DNA from 3 places in the Mesorhizobium japonicum MAFF 303099 genome. Region 2 is predicted to be linked to each of the others. Evidence: predicted binding sites of a transcription regulator. Region 2 holds the regulator's gene; each other region holds the start of a gene.

Region 1 (4,214 bases), 230 kb from region 2:
CGATGAACACCGTCATCATCGCCCATTGCGGGTGGTCGAGCTTGAGGGCATAGGCGGCAAGCAGCGCAATCAGGCCGGCCGAAACGGTGCGCAGGGCGAAAATCCAGTCCGAGCGCGTCGGCTGCGTCAACCCGGCCAGGCTCGTCTCGAAATAGGCTTTCAGCCGCGCCCAGGTCACGTGCCGGTCTCCATATCGGAAGCGCAAGCTAAACTGGCCCGCGGCTAGATATCCAGCACTTCCGTCTCGGCGAATTCGGCACGCTCCTGGATGAAGCGGAAGCGGGCTTCCGGCTTGGTGCCCATCAGCTCATCGACCCTGTCCTTGGTGGCTGAATCGATTTCGTTCACATCGACCCTGAGCAGCGTGCGCTTTCTCGGATCCATGGTGGTCTCCTTGAGCTGCGAGGCCATCATCTCGCCCAGGCCCTTGAAGCGGCCAAGCTCGACCTTGCCGCGCCCGGTGAATTCGGTGCGCAGGAGCTCGTCCTTGTGCGCATCGTCGCGGGCATAGGCGACCTTGCCGCCTTGCCGGATCGAGTAAAGCGGCGGCACCGCCAGATAGAGATGGCCGCCACGCACCAGCGCCGGCATTTCCTGGTAGAAGAAGGTGATCAGCAGCGAAGCGATATGGGCGCCGTCGACGTCGGCGTCGGTCATGATGATGACGCGGTCGTAGCGCAAATCCTCGTCGCGGTATTTTGAGCGCGTGCCGCAGCCGAGAGCCTGGATCAGGTCCGATATCTGCTGGTTGGCCGCCAGCTTGTCATTGCCGGCACTGGCCACGTTGAGGATTTTTCCGCGCAATGGCAGTACTGCCTGGCTGGCACGGTCGCGCGCCTGTTTGGCCGAGCCGCCGGCGGAGTCACCTTCGACGATGAACAGTTCGGCACCGGCCGCCGCGTTCTGCGTGCAGTCGGCGAGCTTGCCCGGCAGGCGCAATTTGCGCACCGCGCTCTTGCGCGACACTTCTTTTTCCTGGCGCCGGCGCACCCGCTCGTCGGCGCGCGCGATCACCCATTCCAGCAGCTTCGAGGCTTCCTGCGGATTGTCGGCCAGCCAATGGTCGAACGGATCGCGGATCGCGGTCTCGACAATGCGGATTGCCTCGATCGTCGCCAGCCTGTCCTTGGTCTGGCCAACGAATTCAGGCTCGCGGATGAACACCGATAGCATGCCGGCGGCCGAGATCATGACGTCTTCGGAGGTGACGATGGAGGCGCGCTTGTTGCCGACCAGATCGGCATAGGCGCGCAAGCCCCGGGTCAGCACGTTGCGGAAGCCGGCCTCGTGCGTACCGCCTTCGCCGGTCGGGATGGTGTTGCAGTAGGAATTGATGAAGCCGTCGCCGCCGAACCAGGTCACCGCCCATTCGAGCGAGCCATGGCCGCCTTGCTTTTCGCTTTTTCCCGCGAAGATTTCCCGCGTCACCTGAAAGTCGTCGCCGAGCGATGCCTTGAGATAGTCCTTCAGGCCGCCGGGGAAATGGAACTCAGCCTTGGCCGGCGTCTGGTCCTTTTCCTTGATCAGCGAGGGATCGCAGGTCCAGCGGATTTCGACACCGCCGAACAGATAGGCTTTCGAGCGCGTCATGCGGTAGAGGCGCGCCGGTTCGAAGGCCGCGCCCTTGCCGAAGATCTGCTCGTCGGGATGGAAGCGGATTTTCGTTCCGCGCCGATTATGGACCTCGCCAAGCTGCTCTAGGCCGCTTACCGGAATGCCGCGCGAAAAGCGCTGGCGATAGAGCTGGCGGCCACGCGCGACCTCGACCTCGAGATGATCCGACAGCGCGTTGACCACGGAAACGCCGACGCCATGCAGGCCGCCGGAGGTTTCATAGACCTTGGAGTCGAATTTGCCGCCCGAATGCAGCGTCGTCATGATGACTTCGAGCGCCGGCTTCTTGAATTTCGGATGCGGATCGACCGGGATGCCGCGGCCATTGTCGGTAACGGTCAGAAACCCGTCGGCCGAAAGCTCGACATCGATGAAGGTGGCATGGCCGGCAACCGCCTCGTCCATCGAATTGTCGATGACCTCGGCGAACAGGTGATGCATCGCCTTGTCGTCGGTGCCGCCAATATACATGCCTGGCCGGCGGCGCACCGGCTCCAGGCCTTCGAGCACCTCGATGTCGGCGGCGCTGTAGCCCTCGCTGCCATCCTTGGTCGCGGCCGGGCGCTTGGCTGCTGCCTGCACAAGCGGGTCGGCCGGGCGCGCCGGTGTGCGAACCGGCTGCGGCTGCTTGTCCATATTGCCGAAGAGGTCGTTGTTGTCGTCCATGCCTGCCATAGGGTCCGGTGCTGCGAATCACCCGTCGATACTGCCACGCTTTTCAGCGCCAAGCGACGGAGGTTCCTGTTACGTTCGGGGATTTGACCCGTCTTATCCTAAAACCATTCGATAACCAAGCGGGCGGAAATAGGTCCAATACCACCGTTCTACATTCCTGATTCTTTAACAAAGCGGCCTAGCGTGAGCCCAACATAACAAGAAACGACGGGTATCAGGGGTTTCGGCGTGAGGGGCAAGGCCATAACGATGATCGGCATCGCCGCCGTTTTCGGCGCGATCTCGATCTTTGCCGCGGATTTCTGGGTCAAGAGCCAGGCCAAGGCCGATGCCGAGGAGAAGACGGCGTCGATCGCCGCTCCGGTACCGCCCAGGATCGAATTCAAGACCATTGTGGTAGCGAAAGCGCCGCTGCGCTACGGCCAGGAACTCGATCGCGCCAAGCTGATCGAAATCCCCTGGCCGCAGGATTCCCTGCCGCAAGGCGCCTTTGCCACCATCGACGGATTGCTCGGCGAGGGCAATCGCATCGTGCTGTCGCCGATCGAGGTCAACGAACCGGTGCTGCTGACCAAGCTGTCGGGGCCGAACGGCCGCGCGACGCTCTCCAACATGCTGACGCCCGGAATGCGGGCGGTGACCATCCGAACCGACGAGATCGCCGGTGTCGGCGGGTTCGTCACGCCGGGCGACCGCGTCGATGTCGTGCTGACGCGCGATGCCGGCGAAATCCAGGAAGTTGCCAAGAACGCGCAAGGTGCTGCCGGTTCGACCGTCACCTCCGAGATCGTCGTTGCCGACGCCAAGGTGCTGAGTGTCGGCCAGGGTGCCGACGAGCGCCAGACGACGCCGCAGATCACGAATTCCGTGACCATCGAAGTGACGACCGAAGGCGCGCAGAAAGTGGCGCTTGCCCGCACCGTCGGCACGCTGTCGCTGTCGCTGCGCTCGGCCTCCGAAGGCGGCGACGGCAAGAACGGCGTCACCACCATCTCGTCGTTTGGCGGATCGGTGGCGGCCAAGGCTCAGGCCGCGGCCGGCTCGCTGTTCGATGCGATAACCAAGGAGCCGGAGAAGCCGAAATTCAAGACGGTCATCGTGACGCGCGGCACGAAGGCCGAGGAATATCAGGTTCCTGAGCGGGACCAGAAGTAAAGGCCGGTGGGGACCGGACGGGACAGGGCAATGTTGATGTGTACCCTATATCGAATGATGGATCGATCGCGCTTTGCGCGCGCTCTGGCGATGGCTGCCGCGCTGGTTGCGGGCGCAATGCTCGCTTTGCCCGGCGTGGCCAAGGCGGACAATGACATCGTCTATGTCTCGGCGACCAAGAATGCGTCGATCAAGGTCGCCAAGGGCAAGCCCAAGACGATCGTGACGAATGCCGCCTTCTACCAGATCGTCATCGGCGATCCTGAGATCGCCAACGTCAATCCACTGACCGACAAATCCTTCTATGTGCTCGGCAACAATCTCGGCACCACCGGCATTGCGCTGTTCGACGAGAAGAAGCAGCTCGTCGGCACCGTCGACATCGAAGTGACGCTCGACACGGATCAGCTGGCCAGCACCATCCGCGCCAGCGTGCCGGACGCCAAGATCAAGGTCGGCTCGGCCAATGGCCGTGTCGTGCTGTCGGGCGAGGCGGATGATGCGGTCGCCGCCGAAAAGGCAAACAAGATCGCAACGCGCTTTTCCGGCACAGAGGAAGTGATCAACTCGGTCAACATCTCGTCGTCGCAGCAGGTTCAGCTCAACGTCCGCTTCGTCGAGATCAACCGCCAGGCGGGGCAGGATCTGGGTGCCAAATACAGTGCCAATTTTGCCTACGGTTTCGGCGGACGCGACGTTTCGCTCGACCCAGGAACCGTGCCGGCGGCCGGCACCGGCGAAATCATCGGCCGGCTGCTGTCGAACGGCGT
Region 2 (4,214 bases):
GCCGCGGCCCTTTTCTCGATCGCCGCCTATCTCGTCATTTCCGGCGTCGTCGTCGCCGCCGAGCGCAGCTTCATCATGCTGGCGGTGATGCTGATTGCCGTCCTGTTCGATCGCGCGGCGCTGACCATGCGCAATCTGGCGACCTCAGCGATCGCGGTCATCGTGGTCTCGCCACATGAGGTCGTCGGCCCGAGCTTCCAGATGTCCTTCGCCGCGACCGCGGCGCTGGTCGGTGCCTATGCCGGCTGGGCGGATCACCATGCGGGAAAGGCAAGACCGCCACCGCCAAAGCGATCCCTGCCGGGTTTTCTCACGCGAAAATTCCTGCTGGCGACGGGCGGGTTGGCAATGACCTCCATCATTGCCGGCTGCGCCACGGCGCTGTTTGCCATCTGGCATTTCCAGCGTGTGTCGCCGCTCAGCCTGTTCGCCAATCTGGCCGTCATGCCGATCGTGTCAGTCGTGATGTTCCTGGCCGTTGCAAGCGCGTTACTGATGCCATTCGGATTGGATGCGCCGACCCTTTACCTGATGGGCAAGGGCCTGACCGCGATGATCGCCATATCGGCGTGGATATCGGAACGCTCACCGGTCGATGCGGTCGGGCTGATTTCGCTGCAATCCGTGCTGCTGGTGACCATAGCCCTGGTCATCGCGACGATGGCGACGACATGGCTACGGCTCGCGGCAGTGCCATTCGCGCTTGCCGGCTTGTTGACGGTGTCGGATACGCGCACCCCGGATGTGCTGATCTCGGAAGATGCGCGGCTGGTCGCGCTGCCGATCGGCGGTGGCGAACTCGCGGTCAGCCGGGCTCGCCCGAACGAGTTCACCGTCGACAATTGGAAACGCGCGCTGGTGTCCGAAACCATCGTCGTGCCGGAGATGTTCGACAAGGCGGATGGGCAATTCGACATTGCCGATGCCGTCAATCTGCCGCCGGGAGCACCGTTCTACTGCACGGATGGCGTCTGTCTTGCCCGGCACCCGTCCGGTGCGATCATCGCGCATGTCGAAGACCGCAAGGACACCTGGAAGGCCTGCGGTTTCGCCGATTTGATCGTCGTCAATGACGCGACGGGCTATGACGCCTGTCACAATCCGCTAGTTCTCGTCGTCACCAAACGCCAACTTGCCCGCAAGGGCAGTGCCGCCGTCTTCTTCGACCGCCAATCGGCGACCGGTCCGCTAACCGTCAGCTTCGCGGTGGACGGGCCGTATCGGCCTTGGCACGAGCAGCGAAAATTTTCGCGTGAGGCGAGGGGGCTGCCGCCCTATCAAAAAGCCGAAAAGCCGGCCGCTCCTGCTCAGTAGCGCCGGATCAGCCCGACCAGCTTGCCTTGCACCTTGACCCTGTCCGGTCCGAAAATGCGCGTCTCGTAGGCCGGGTTGGCGGCTTCAAGGGCGATCGAGGCGCCCTTGCGGCGGAACCGTTTCAGGGTTGCTTCCTCCTCGTCGACCAAAGCCACGACGATCTCGCCCGGGCTCGCCGTGTCGGCGTTGCGGATGATGACCGTGTCGCCGTCGAAGATACCGGCGTCGATCATCGAGTCGCCCTTCACCTCAAGGGCATAATGCTCGCCACCCATGATCATGTCCGGCGGTACCGAGATCGAATGTGTCTGATGCTGGATGGCATCGATCGGCACACCAGCGGCGATGCGACCCATCACCGGGATCGACACGGCGGAAACCGCGTCGTCATCATTGCCGGCCGCGGGCAAGCGCGACGGCGCCGGCTTGATCTGGCGGCCAAGACCACCCTGGCCGAGGCTGCCCTGGATGACGCTTGGCGAGAATTTCTTTGCCGCGTTAAGGCCGGGCGCGATTGAATCCGGCAGCCGCAGCACTTCCAGCGCCCGCGCCCGGTTGGGCAGCCGGCGAATGAAGCCGCGTTCCTCAAGTGCCGTGATCAGGCGATGAATGCCTGACTTGGAGGCGAGATCAAGCGCTTCCTTCATCTCGTCGAAAGACGGCGGAATGCCGCTTTCCTTGAGCCGTTCATGAATGAACATCAACAGTTCATGTTGCTTGCGTGTCAGCATGGCGGCCCCCAAGGCATTGGACGAAGGGTGTGAACCAGAATCGAAAAACAAACCCAGAACAAACACTATCTGTTCCAGTTGTGTTCTGCAACTGTTTAAAGTTTAATGAATTTGTTAAGGCGTCCGAAATTATTTGGCCCCGGCAGCGGGCAGCGATTGACCGCTTCCGCTGCGGGCGGCGCATTGAAATCATTTTGGTTAATGGCCTGTGGCCTACCCCTGGATGCGGTTTGGCATCAGGCCCTTAAGAGGCGTTCACGGGGTGGATTTGTACGGTGTATCGATCCATTTCCAGTGGAACGAAACGAAATCAAAACGCCAACGATCGCGGGTTCAGGGCCGGCACGGCCGCGTGGATCTGGACGCCGCGGCCGCGTCATCCGGAAACCGCTTTCAGACTGCCGGCGCGCGCGGTGTAGGGATTGGCGCAATTGTCTTCGCTGTGCACATAGACGTGCAGCGTGTAGCCGATATGCGCCGTCATCAGCGCCTTTGCCCGCTCGACGTCGCGATCGAGCGCCGCTTCCATGATCTCGGTGTGATGCTCGATGGCGATCGCCTCGCGCAAAGCGTCCATTGCCTCGCCATAGCCGTCCTTGAGGCCGGCCGCCGCTCGTAATGTGGGCGCCAGGCCGAGAAAACGGTGATGCCGCCGCAGCTGATCGGCGATCGTCGAGCGGAAGCGCAACAGCCAGTTCGACGTCGCCGCGCTCAGCAACGCCGCATGGAAGGCCTCGTGGCTCTCGTCCCATTTGTCGACGGCCGCATCGGAAGGGTCTTCGACCGCGGTCTTGCAGCGGGAGAGCCGGTAATGAGCGGTGACGACCGCGTCCTCCCATTCCCTGCCGCCGTTCGCGATCGATTCCAGGAACAGCGGCATTTCGACAACCATCCTTGCGCGCGCCAGGTCCTCGAGCTCGGCGCGCGACACGGGAGCGACGGCAAAGCCGCGATTGCTGATGGCGGTGACCAGGCGTTCGGCTTCAAGTCGGGACAAGGCTTCACGCAGCGGCGTCCAGCCGACGCCGTATGTGCCGCGCAGCGCGCTCAGCTTGAGCGGCGCGCCCGGCATGAGGCGGGTGGTCAGGATATCGCGCCGCAGCAGCTGATAGGCCGCCTCGGTCTTCGTGGAATTGTTCTGATCCTGCATCGCCATCCGTCCATCATCGGGCTCTGGAAAATTATATATGATGGGGAGATATGGCAAGAATTATATATAATGTTTGACACGTGGCGAGGGACTGACCATGATCGTCGCAGTTGCCGTCCTGTGAACGGCGCTGATCAAATCTGGGAGGAAATGATGTTGAAGTCGAAATCCGCTTGGCTGTCGGGATTGGCCCTGGCAGGTGCATTGATGGTCAGCGTCGGCAGCGCCGCGGCCGATCAGATACGCATCGGCATCGCCAATTTCGGCGAGCATCCGCAGCTCAACGCCGCCATAGCGGGCTTCAAGAAGGCTTTGACGGACAAAGGCTTTGTCGAGGGCAAGGACGTCGTCTACACCGAAAGCCACACCAATTTCGATGCATCTCTGGTGCCGCAGATGATCGCCAAGCTGCAGGCGGAGCAGCCCAAGCTGATCTATACCATCACCACGCCGGTCTCGCAGATCGCCAAGAAGGCGCTCGCCGGTTCCGGGATTCCGATCGTCTTTGCCGCGGTCACCGATCCGGTGGCGGCCAAGCTGGTGCCGTCGTGGGACGCCGGAGACGAAGGCATGACCGGCGCCAGCGATCTGCAGGATGTCGCCGCGGTGATGGCCTTCACCAAGAAACTGCTGCCGAACGCCAAGCGTTTTGGCGTGCCCTACAATCCGGGCGAGGCCAATGACGTTGCCCTGATCGAAAAGATCAAGGCGGCGGCACCCGCCGCCGGCTTTGAGGTCGTCGAAGTCGGCGTCGACAACGTCAATGACATCCAGCAGCGCATCGCTTCGCTCGCCGGCAAGGTCGACGTGATCTACGGTCCGGCCTCGAACCTGATCCAGCCGGCGATCGCCGCTGTCTCCGCCGCCGCCCGCCAGGCCGGTATCCCGGTCGTCAACTCCGATGACAGCGCGGTCCGCAACGACACCGTGCCGGCGAGCTTCGCGGTCAATTACACGCAGGTCGGCATGAACGCCGGCAACATCGCCGCCGAAATCCTCAAGGGCAAGGATCCCAAGAC
Region 3 (4,214 bases), 750 kb from region 2:
TATCGGCATAGTAGGACACGCCGCGGCAGGTCTGGTGCTGGCGGTCCTTGTCGAGCTTGATCTTGGGATCGTAGCGCCATTTTTCCTTTCCGGTCGCGGCGTCCACCGCGATGGCGAAATTATGCGGCGTGCAGATGTAGAGCGTGTCGCCGATCTTCAGCGGCGTCACCTGATAGGTGGTCTCGCCGATGTCGTCGGGCCCCTTCACATCGCCGGTGCGATAGGTCCATGCCGGCTGCAGATTGGCGACATTGTCCGGCGTGATCTGGTCGAGCGGCGAATAGCGTTGGCCAAACTGCGTGCGTCCGTAATAGTGCCACTCGCCAGCCGGCACATCATTACCCAGATTGGCTTTGGGAATCACCTTGTCGGTGTCGAGCGCGCCGTCAATGCCTTTCGGGTCGGCGGTCATCGAATAGCCGGCCACCGCCAGCGATGCCAGCACGGCCAGGATCAGCGGCGCGCGCCCGTCAGGCCCGGCAAGGCCCCGCCTTGCCCACGGCGTCAGCAGCCACAGCCCGACCAGCACGATGATGCCGCCGCGCGGGCCGAGCTCCCACCAGTCGAAGCCGATTTCCCAGACCGCCCAGGCCAGCGTGCCGAGCACAATCGCCGCATAGAGCCAGAGCGCCGTGGAACGGCGCCGGTAGAGCAGCCAGGCGGCGATCAGGAAGGCGAGGCCGACGACGATGTAGTACCAACTGCCCCCCAGCGAAGCCAGCCAGATGCCACCGCCACCAAGCGCCAGACCGAGGAGAAAGAGAACGAAGGAGGTGATGGTGACAGCCAAGATGATACTCCTTCGACTGTTGCGCGCTCGCGCGGCCATGGGCAACCCGGCGCATCGCTCCTGCCCTGCGCACAGCTTTCTCCCGCCTGCCCCGCCTGTCAAGCTGCCCACACGCCAAGGTGGCAATCCATCTTGCTTGCGTCAGGGTTTTCCCGCAGTCTCCATGGATCATCTTTCCCGTGGAGCAAGCAAAATGCCGTCATTCCTTCCGCCGCTGACGCGCATGGCGCTTGTGCTCTACTGCCTCGTCCCGCTCATTGCTGGCACGGTGGCCGCGCCGGCGCAGACAATCGGCGAGATCAATAACGCGAACGGCTTTCACGAGATGCTGATGGGCATTGGCCCGGGTTTCACCGCGGCCGTCAAATCGGCGCCGGGAACGCCGCCGCAAAAGGTCCAGGATGCCCTTGCCGCCGCCATGGAAGGTGCCTTTGATCCGGAGAAGATGGAGGCGGCCATCGAAGCCCGGATGGCGGACAAGCTCAGCGCCAGGGACCTGTCCGAGCTGGCTTCGTTTTATGCTTCACCCCTGGGCAGACGGGTCACCGCTCTGGAGATCCAGGCTTCGTCACCGCAAGCAAGGGAGGCCAAGAAGATCGGGGGCGCCAAAATCCTCGACGAGCTTCCATCCAGGGATCCGGCCAGGCTCGCATTGTACAGGAAGATGATGGACGATATCAGCGCCGTCGACACCGGAGAAGCCGTCGGCTTGAACATGGGCTATGCGATGCTTTCCGAAATGCTGGGCGCGGCCGGAAAGCCCCTGCCCGACGACCAGGTAATGGCCCTGCTGCGCAAGCAAACCGAAGGGCTTCGCCGTGACATCGCCAACGATGCCATGGAATCTGCAGCCTATATCTACCGGGATATGTCCATGGCCGACCTGAAGCTCTATGAGGCCTTCCTGGCCTCACCCGCCGGCAGCCGCTATTACGACCAGATGCAGGTCGCCCTGGGCGCGGTGATGACGGACGAGGCGCGCTCGTTCGGCCATCGATTTTTCGTCGCCCTCGGCTACCGCAAGGCCTGAACGACGGTATCCCGGGCGAGCGAGAGCTAAATGGCTGGCGAAAATCGATACTCGCCCATCCTAGTGGGCATCTTCCTGTCACAGATGCTCATCGGCACGCTGGTCGTGGTCGTTTTCCTTTGGATGGGCAAAGCCATCATCCCGAGACATGGCGGCGGTCTGTATGTGCTTGATCGAGTGCAAGACCCTTATCTCTATTGGGGTCTGCTGGCCGGAATTTTGTTCAGCCTCGTGTTCTTGCCCATCAGGTATCTCTACCAAGGTCCCAAGGGTTAAGCCCTGCCCGCATCGCGGAGCCGCATCCGAAGCCCATTCTTACCGCGCGGGCACTTTACCGGGAACAAAACGTAGACAGTTCTGGTCTTTCCCTGCCGAATCACTACATTCGGGGGGAAGATGTCCGGCTTTTCCGAAGACATGCCCTTTTTCGACGAACCCAATGCGCGGCCGACGGCCCCGTCGGGCATTGCCGCGCGCGCCATGGCTGCCCGCGGCGGCCAGAACAGTCCGCCCGATTATCTGAAGGGGCTGAATCCGGAACAAAGGCTGGCGGTGGAGACCACCGAAGGCCCGGTTCTGGTGCTGGCCGGCGCCGGCACCGGCAAGACGCGGGTGCTCACCACCCGCATCGCCCACATCCTTGCCACCGGCAAGGCCTTCCCATCGCAGATCCTCGCCGTGACCTTCACCAACAAGGCCGCGCGCGAGATGAAGCAGCGCATCGGCATCCTGATCGGCGAAGGCAATGTCGAGGGCATGCCCTGGCTCGGCACCTTCCATTCGATCGGCGTGAAGCTTTTGCGCCGTCATGCCGAGCTTGCCGGCTTGCGTTCCGACTTCACCATCCTCGACACCGACGATGTCGTGCGGCTGATCAAGCAGTTGATCCAGGCCGAGGGCCTCGACGACAAGCGCTGGCCGGCCAAGCAGTTCGCGCAGATGATCGACGGCTGGAAGAACAAGGGCCAAGGCCCGGCCGATATCGCCGAGGGCGACGCGCGCAGCTTCGCCAACGGCAAGGGCCGCGAGCTCTACAAGGCCTATCAGGAGCGGCTGCAGACGCTGAACGCCTGCGATTTCGGCGACCTGCTCTGCCACCCCATCCGCATCTTCCGCGCCAATCCGGACGTGCTGAAGGACTACCACCGGCGCTTCAAATACATCCTCGTCGACGAATACCAAGACACCAACACCGCCCAGTACATGTGGCTGCGCCTGCTGGCACAGAGGGCAGAAGGCCGCGCCACCGTTAATATCTGCTGCGTCGGCGACGACGACCAGTCCATCTATGGCTGGCGCGGCGCCGAGGTCGACAACATCCTGCGCTTCGACAAGGATTTTCCCGGCGCCACCATCATAAGGCTGGAGCGCAACTACCGCTCGACCGCGCACATCCTTGGCGCTGCCTCCCACCTCATCGCCCACAATGAGGGCCGTTTCGGCAAGACGCTGTTCACCGACCGCAACGACCCCGAGGATGGCAAGGTCAATGTCCACGCCGCCTGGGATTCCGAGGAGGAAGCCCGCGCCATCGGCGAGACCATCGAGGCCTATCAGCGCCAGAAGCATAATCTCAACGACATGGCTATCCTGGTGCGCGCGTCCTTCCAGATGCGCGCCTTCGAGGACCGCTTCATCACGCTCGGCCTCAACTATCGCGTCATCGGCGGTCCGCGCTTCTATGAGCGCATGGAAATCCGCGACGCGCTGGCCTTCTTCCGCGTCGTTGCCAACAGCGGCGACGACCTCGCCTTCGAGCGCATCGTCAACGTGCCGAAGCGCGGCCTGGGCGAAGCCACCATCCGCCAGATCCACGACACGGCGCGCGCCCTGCGCATCCCGATGCTGGAGGCCGCCGGCAACCTCGCCGAAAGCGACGAACTGAAGCCGAAGCCGCGCGCCGCATTGCGCGAAGTGGCCGCCAATTTCGAGCGCTGGCAGAAGGCGCTGGAAACCAAGCCGCACACCGAGCTCGCCGAGACCATTCTCGAGGAGAGCGGCTACACCGACATGTGGAAGAACGACCGCTCGGCCGAGGCGCCGGGACGGCTGGAGAACCTCAAGGAACTGATCCGCTCGATGGAGGAGTACGAGTCGCTGCGCTCCTTCCTCGAACATGTCGCGCTGGTCATGGATGCCGAGCAGAATGCCGGGCAGGACGCCGTCTCGATCATGACGCTGCATTCGGCCAAGGGCCTCGAATTCGAGACGGTTTTTCTCCCCGGCTGGGAGGAAGGCCTGTTTCCCCACCAGCGCGCGCTCGATGAAGGCGGCCGCTCCGGGCTGGAGGAAGAGCGCCGGCTCGCCTATGTCGGCCTCACCCGGGCCAAGAAGAACCTGCATATCTGGTTCGTCTCCAACCGCCTCATCCATGGGCTCTGGCAATCGACCATC

Evidence for each region. Region 2 encodes LexA, which represses DNA repair genes until DNA is damaged. Its sites were predicted from a motif close to TGTTCNNNNTGTGTTCNG; they were not measured.
Region 1: the regulator LexA is predicted to act here: its motif matches at 2,351-2,368, upstream of parE (DNA topoisomerase IV subunit B).
Region 3: the regulator LexA is predicted to act here: its motif matches at 2,157-2,174, upstream of MAFF_RS07140 (ATP-dependent helicase).

Annotation. Positions count from the first base shown of each region.
Region 1 is NC_002678.2:722,504-726,717, reverse strand. Features, by position in the region: gene MAFF_RS04730 (FUSC family protein) at 1-178, opposite strand, end outside; gene parE (DNA topoisomerase IV subunit B) at 223-2,280, opposite strand; gene cpaB (Flp pilus assembly protein CpaB) at 2,518-3,444, shown strand; gene MAFF_RS04715 (type II and III secretion system protein family protein) at 3,502-4,214, shown strand, end outside.
Region 2 is NC_002678.2:489,810-494,023, reverse strand. Features, by position in the region: gene MAFF_RS03675 (ComEC/Rec2 family competence protein) at 1-1,314, shown strand, start outside; gene lexA (transcriptional repressor LexA) at 1,308-2,045, opposite strand; gene MAFF_RS03665 (GntR family transcriptional regulator) at 2,422-3,195, opposite strand; gene MAFF_RS03660 (ABC transporter substrate-binding protein) at 3,349-4,214, shown strand, end outside.
Region 3 is NC_002678.2:1,244,098-1,248,311, forward strand. Features, by position in the region: gene MAFF_RS07125 (glucose/quinate/shikimate family membrane-bound PQQ-dependent dehydrogenase) at 1-829, opposite strand, end outside; gene MAFF_RS07130 (DUF2059 domain-containing protein) at 1,014-1,820, shown strand; gene MAFF_RS07135 (hypothetical protein) at 1,851-2,096, shown strand; gene MAFF_RS07140 (ATP-dependent helicase) at 2,217-4,214, shown strand, end outside.